DNA from 2 places in the Brevibacillus jepli genome. Region 2 is predicted to be linked to the other one. Evidence: riboswitches for the same ligand, from Rfam matches in the RefSeq annotation. Region 2 holds a riboswitch; the other holds the start of a gene.
The links. A riboswitch is a leader RNA that binds a small molecule or an ion and turns the genes downstream of it on or off. The one in region 2 is predicted to bind S-adenosylmethionine.

Region 1 (3,410 bases), on a different contig from region 2:
TGGCATACAGGTAGATGACTCGACCTACAGAGAGAGTACGATTGATCGCGATGGACGCAAGGAATATGTGTGGAATGATAAAAACGACAAATATATCGGTGTAGAAGTTATTGCAGAAACAGGCAGTGTCGTAGGACTGGGAACACCGCGATCGGATACGAAAGTCACAGTCAAACGCGAACAAGCGGAAGCAGCAGCACTGGCTTTCCTGCATAAATACGTCGATCCAGGCGTAACAGAAGTACAATTGGCGCAGGTCTTGGATGCAGGCGAAGCGAATCCGGTGTCATCAGGAGAATGGGGATTCGAGTATTTCATAAGCAAAGACGGCATTCCTGTACTGGACGACGATAATCCAAATTCGGCCTATTCGGTAACGGTCGATCCCTCGACGGGCAAAGTGACGAAGTTCCATAATTTTAGAGAGACGCATGAACTGGTGGAGCTGCCTGCCGCAGGCAACATCGTCTCGAAGGACAAGGCTGTAGAGGAGTATTTACGTGTCATGCCTTTAAAGCTGGTCTATTTGATAAAAGATGTGGATCAGAAGCAATTAACGCAGCCTAAGCTGGCTTATGTGCCGTGGAGTGACGAAAAACTGGCGAATAAAAGAATGACGATCGATGCTGTGACAGGTGAGATCATTACCAACTAAAAACGAAAAAAAGGCTATCCCGCAGCCATTCCTGATGGCTTTTGGGATAGCCTTTTTTATCACTTATCTAACAGTCGTCACACGAACACCCAATAATTACCAACAGGATAAACAGCACGAGCACGATTGCGAAGCAGTCACCGAAAAATCCGTTACCGCAGAATGATGTACTCATCTTGCTTTCCCCTCCTTTCCGTTATACTCCAGTCTATACACGAATGCCGATATTGGATTGGGCGGATGCCCACTGATGCAAAAATGGGCGCGTAAGTGGAGTGGCTCAGTAAAAAATAGACAATTCACAATTGACGGGGAGACAAAGGGGGTGTTAAGATACTTGCAAACATTCAAGACAATTCGTAAAACAACTAAATGACAAATGTACGACTCTTATCCAGAGAGGCAGAGGGACTGGCCTGATGAAGCCTCGGCAACCGGTAAAAATCCGGTGCCAATTCCAGCAAAGCTACGTGCTTTGAAAGATAAGAGGATGTCTCAGGCGTTTTCGTATCTGCTGACAAATCCTCTTCTTTCAAAGAAGAGGATTTTTTTATGTACCGAACTACTGAGAAATAAGCCGATGCAAGGGAGAAAAGGGGCACGTCAATGAAACCAACTTTTCGCGAACAGCTTTCCCGGAAAATTCTGATTCTGGATGGTGCGATGGGCACCATGCTTCAACAGGCAAATCTGACAGCAGATGATTTTGGCGGTGAGGCCTATGATGGCTGTAATGAACTCCTGAACCTGACCAGACCAGATGTGATCCGTTCGATCCATGAGAAATATTTGGAGGCGGGCGCAGACATCGTTGAGACGAATACGTTTGGTGCTGCTTCGATCGTATTAGCTGAGTACGATGTGGCTGATAAAGACCTTGAAATCAATATAGCGGCTGCCCGCTTGGCCAGAGAAGCGGTGGATGCCTATTCTACGGAGGAGTGGCCGCGTTTTGTCGCAGGAGCGATGGGACCTACGACCAAAACTCTTGCGTTAACAGGCGGTGTCACTTTCGATGAGCTGGTCGAGGCGTACTATCGTCAGGCAAAAGGCTTGATTCTCGGCGGCTCTGATGTTCTGCTTTTGGAAACCTCACAGGATACGCTAAACGTCAAGGCTGGAGGAATCGGTATTCGCAAGGCTTTTGCAGAGCTCGAGACAGAAATCCCGGTGATGCTGTCAGGGACAATTGAACCGATGGGCACGACGCTGGCGGGTCAGAACATCGAGGCCTTCTATTTCTCCTTGGAGCATTTACAGCCAGTTTCGATTGGTCTGAACTGTGCGACGGGACCGGAATTCATGCGTGATCATTTGCGGACGCTGTCGGGGCTCGCCCACTGTGCAGTCAGCTGCTATCCGAACGCAGGATTGCCTGACGAGAACGGTCATTACCATGAAACGCCCCAAGGACTGGCTTCCAAAATGCGCGCATTCGCTGAACAGGGCTGGATAAATGTTGCGGGTGGTTGCTGCGGAACGACGCCAGACCATATCAGAGCCATGGCGGAAACATTGAAAGACTGCAAGCCGCGCAGCGCAGCTGTAGACCCGCTGAGTGTCGTCTCCGGGATCGATGTTGTTTATGTCGAGGATGACAATCGTCCTCTACTTGTAGGGGAGAGAACCAATGTCATCGGCTCCAAAAAGTTCCGTGATCTGATCGCGGGTGGCCACTATGAAGAAGCATCTGATATTGCCCGAGCCCAAGTGAAGCGTGGAGCACACGTCATCGATATATGCTTGGCTGACCCGGATCGCGATGAATACGAAGATATGGAAAAATTCCTACAGTTCATCGTGAAAAAAGTAAAGGCTCCTCTCATGATAGATTCGACAGATGCCAAGGTCATGGAGCTGGGACTTCGCTATTCGCAAGGAAAGGCTATTCTCAACTCGATCAACCTGGAAGACGGACTGGAGCGTTTTGAGGAAGTGGTGCCGCTCATTCACAAGTTTGGTGCAGCTGTTGTCGTTGGTACGATCGAGGAAGCGGGTATGGCTGTCACACGCGAAAAGAAGCTGGAGGTTGCACAACGCTCCTACGACCTTCTCGTGAACCAGTATGGAATAAAGCCGCAGGATATTATTTTCGATCCACTCGTTTTCCCAGTAGGAACAGGGGATGAACAATACATCGGTTCTGCGAAAGAAACAGTTGAAGGTATTCGTTTGATCAAACAGGCCATGCCTGCGTGCAAGACGATCCTTGGTGTCAGTAACGTTTCCTTCGGTTTGCCTGCAGCGGGACGGGAGGTACTGAATGCGGTCTTCTTGTACCACACGACACTCGCAGGTCTCGATTACGCCATCGTGAACACGGAAAAGCTGGAGCGCTACGCATCGATTCCAGAAGACGAGAGAAGGCTGGCAGAAGCACTGCTTTTCGAGACGAATGATGAGACGCTGGCGGCATTTACAGAATTTTATCGCCAAAAGAAAAAGGAAGTCAGTGTGGAAGTCTCTTCGTTGACTGTCGAGGAGCGCTTGGCCCGCTATGTGGTCGAGGGTTCAAAAGATGGTCTGGTGGAAGACCTGAAGCTGGCTTTGGAAAAATATGCACCGCTGGAGATCATCAACGGACCATTGATGACAGGGATGGAAGAGGTCGGTCGCCTGTTCAACGGCAATCAACTTATCGTCGCAGAGGTTTTGCAAAGCGCGGAAGTTATGAAAGCATCCGTTTCGTTTCTGGAGCCATTCATGGAAAAGAGCGATGCCGCTGCGAAGGGAAAAATCTTGTTGGCGACAGTCA
Region 2 (3,410 bases):
GGTCACGGCCAAGCCTGCAACGACGTCGCTATGACCTCCGATAAACTTGGTTGCACTATGAATCACCACATCTGCACCAAGCTCCAATGGACGCTGGTAATACGGTGTAAGGAACGTATTATCGACAATGACGAGCAAGCCATGCTCTTTCGCGATGCGAGAGACCGCCGCAATATCCGTCACCTTCAAGGTGGGGTTAGACGGAGTTTCCAGATAAACCCCTTTCGTCGCTGGTGTAATGGCTGCACGAACTGCTTCTGCCTGTGTCGCATCCACGAATGTAACCGAAATCCCCATTCTCGACAATACCTTGGTCAAAAACCGAAACGTCCCACCGTATACATCTTCTGCTACAACGACATGATCTCCGGCTGAAAACAGCATGAACACACTGGAGATGGCAGCCATGCCTGATGAAAACGCAAAGCCGCGAGCGCCGCCCTCCAACGATGCAATAGCTTCTTCTAATGCCTGCCTGGTCGGATTGCCTGAACGCGCATAATCAAATGTACCTGGCTGATCCAGATCAGCCTGATGAAACGTGGAAGCCTGATAAATGGGAACCGACGACGCACCTGTGAACGGATCAATGCAAGTGGAACCGTGGAGGACCTTGGTTGCAAAATTCATCGTACGCTCCCCCCTACGACCAGACTGGCATTCAATGCCTGAAACAAATCAGCCACTAAGTCATCCGGATGCTCGATGCCAACCGACAGTCGCAGCAATCGATCACAAACACCGACATATTCCCTTACTTCTTGCGGGATATCGGCGTGAGTCTGCGTCGCCGGATAAGTACACAATGACTCTACACCGCCTAGACTTTCCGCAAAGGATACAATTTGCAGATTTTGCAGGAATAATCCCACCTGCTCGGCAGACCGCACCCGGAAGGAGACCATCCCGCTATGCCCAGTCGATTGTTTCACCTGAATCTCGTGTCCAGGATGCTCTTGCAACCCTGGATAAAATACCTCCGCCACTGCCGGATGGTCACGCAGCTTTTGCGCAACGATCAGGGCATTGGATTGATGACGCTCCATGCGCAATGCCAAAGTCTTCATCCCACGAACGAGAAGCCAGCAGTCTTGCGGTCCGAGGACAGCACCGATTGAATTGTGCAAAAACCGGATTTTTTCCGACAACTCCGCCCCTTTTGTTACGATGAGCCCTGCCAGCACATCGTTATGTCCAGCCAGATATTTCGTTGCGCTATGTAACACGATATCTGCGCCAAGCTCCAATGGGCGTTGACAATACGGAGTTAAGAATGTGTTATCTACGATGGTAAGGAGCTCGTGTTGCTTCGCCAATTGAGTCACTTCTCGAATATCAGTGATCTGCATGAGGGGATTGGTTGGTGTTTCTACAAAGATGGCCTTTGTTCCGGGACGAATTGCATCCTTCAGTGCGCCAATATCACGCAAATCGACGTACGAAAAAGTAAGACCGTAGCGCGAGAGCACTTGCTCAAACAACCGATAGGTTCCTCCATATAAATCGAGTGAAACGATCAGGTGATCCCCTTGGGAAAACAAGCCCATTACTGTATGAACAGCAGCCATGCCTGAGGCGCAAGCGAATCCTGCATCCCCTGATTCCGCTTCTGCGATGGTTTCCTCCAAGATAGAGCGTGTAGGATTGGCTGTACGTGTATAATCGTATCCGGTACTCTGTCCCAATGCAGGATGGCGATAGGCCGTTGCATAGTAGACGGGAAAGCTCACCGCCCCTGTCTTTTCGTCTCTGCCTACTCCTGCCTGAATCAACTTCGTTTCCAATTTCATGTATGTTTCTCTCCCTCCAATAGTGTACGAGGGCATGAAAAAAGCCCCCTTTCCTCTGAAAGAAGGCTTTGTTTACGTCGCCGTAAGCAAATCCTTCTCATCTTTCAGAGTTTTGATAACTCTGCAGGAATTAGCACCATTATCTCCCTGTGAAAATAACAGGTGATTGGTTGCCGGGCATCATCGGGCCAGTCCCTCCGCCGCTCTGGATAAGAAGATTGCTATTCAATTTGATTGACCCTAATACTAAAGGATCAGCAGGATTGTTGTCAACAATTATTTCACCAGCTAGTTTGCCTCTCTCAAGGCAGTCATCACTTGATTGTCCAGCTTTGCTGCCGCGTTTTTGTCATACGTCTTTTCGTACCCGGGCTCTACCGAGATACGCGAACCGTAAAACATAATATCTCGAACCGCCTCAATTTTGATTTCCGCCATGGCGAGCTTGAGTGGGACACCTTCTAGTCGTTCCGCTTTGACTGTAGCACGACCATTGATTGCAAAAGATGAGCCGGCACCGATCAAGTGCAGGACAACTTGCGGCTCCTTCGCAATATTAGCCAAAATACGCGAACGGTTATCCACGGCAAAACGAATCGTATCGGCGCTGGCAGCAAACGTCCAGGACAGGGAGCTGAGCGATGGTGCCCCTGACTCATGGTCTACTGTGCCCAAGGTAACAAATCGCTCCTTTTGCAAGAGCTTGAACAATTCTTCGGAAAGAGTTTGGGAAACAGTTTCAGCCATTTGAAAGCCTCCTAACAAACGTTTTGTACGTTCATTGTACCCTTCGCAATTCGGATAGGCAAACGTTTCCTGCCCTCCTTGATTCTGGTTGTCTTTTTCCCTAGACTGGTAGGTAAAGATACTGAATCGTGGAAGGGGATAGACATCTTGACGCCTACAGACCGCCTCATGCAGCAAATCGATCAAGTCCTTGAAGAGCTTAAGGAAGTCCGGAAGGTAAATGAGCGGATGCATAAAATTGCGATGTTCCTGGAAGATATTCGACTGGCCGATGTGATTCAAAATTACACAGCCCCGCGCAAGCTGCTCTGGATCAATTTCCTCGCAGGTCTTGCCCGGGGTCTGGGTTTGACGATTGGAACTGCTATCGTGTTGGCTTTTCTCGGGTCTTTATTGACGCAATTTCTCTCGATCCCGATTATCGGGGATTACATCCGACAACTGGTGGAGTACGTCGAGACCTACAAGCAGCGGCCATAACCGTAGAGATTAATCTCTGTCGTTGTCACGGTCGTCGTCACGGTCGTCGTCATCTCTGTCGTCATCATCTCTGTCGTCATCATCGTCATCATCTCTGTCGTCATTCCACTTCTGATCGTGCTTTTTCCAATAACCGTATGCGTTGCCATTGGGATGCTTATGCTTCCCTTTTTCTTTTTTCTTTTTGTCGTCATCATCATCGTCTTCATCGTCGTCTGTTGGTTTCACAGGCGCGACAATCACTTTTGTGCTTAATGCCATGTCAGCTTTCTTTACCAGCTTATCGTCTTCAAACAGTTGGAATTGAATCGTTTTGGCACTAAACGAACGATTTTTGTAAGACAATGTCAGGGAAAACTCGCCTTTGTCGTTCGGTTCAATCTCTTTCTTCTT

Region 1: linked by a shared signal. The riboswitch ahead of metH (methionine synthase) and the one ahead of AB1L17_RS29415 (aminotransferase class I/II-fold pyridoxal phosphate-dependent enzyme) in region 2 are both predicted to bind S-adenosylmethionine.

The regions. Positions count from the first base shown of each region.
Region 1 is NZ_JBFEFW010000003.1:117,983-121,392, forward strand. Features, by position in the region: gene AB1L17_RS04335 (YcdB/YcdC domain-containing protein) at 1-655, shown strand, start outside; gene AB1L17_RS04340 (YjcZ family sporulation protein) at 723-830, opposite strand; SAM riboswitch class I at 1,043-1,144, shown strand; gene metH (methionine synthase) at 1,262-3,410, shown strand, end outside.
Region 2 is NZ_JBFEFW010000046.1:1,450-4,859, forward strand. Features, by position in the region: gene AB1L17_RS29410 (trans-sulfuration enzyme family protein) at 1-630, opposite strand, end outside; gene AB1L17_RS29415 (aminotransferase class I/II-fold pyridoxal phosphate-dependent enzyme) at 627-1,790, opposite strand; SAM riboswitch class I at 1,885-2,006, opposite strand; gene AB1L17_RS29420 (pyridoxamine 5'-phosphate oxidase family protein) at 2,079-2,537, opposite strand; gene AB1L17_RS29425 (DUF5665 domain-containing protein) at 2,706-3,017, shown strand; gene AB1L17_RS29430 (hypothetical protein) at 3,027-3,410, opposite strand, start outside.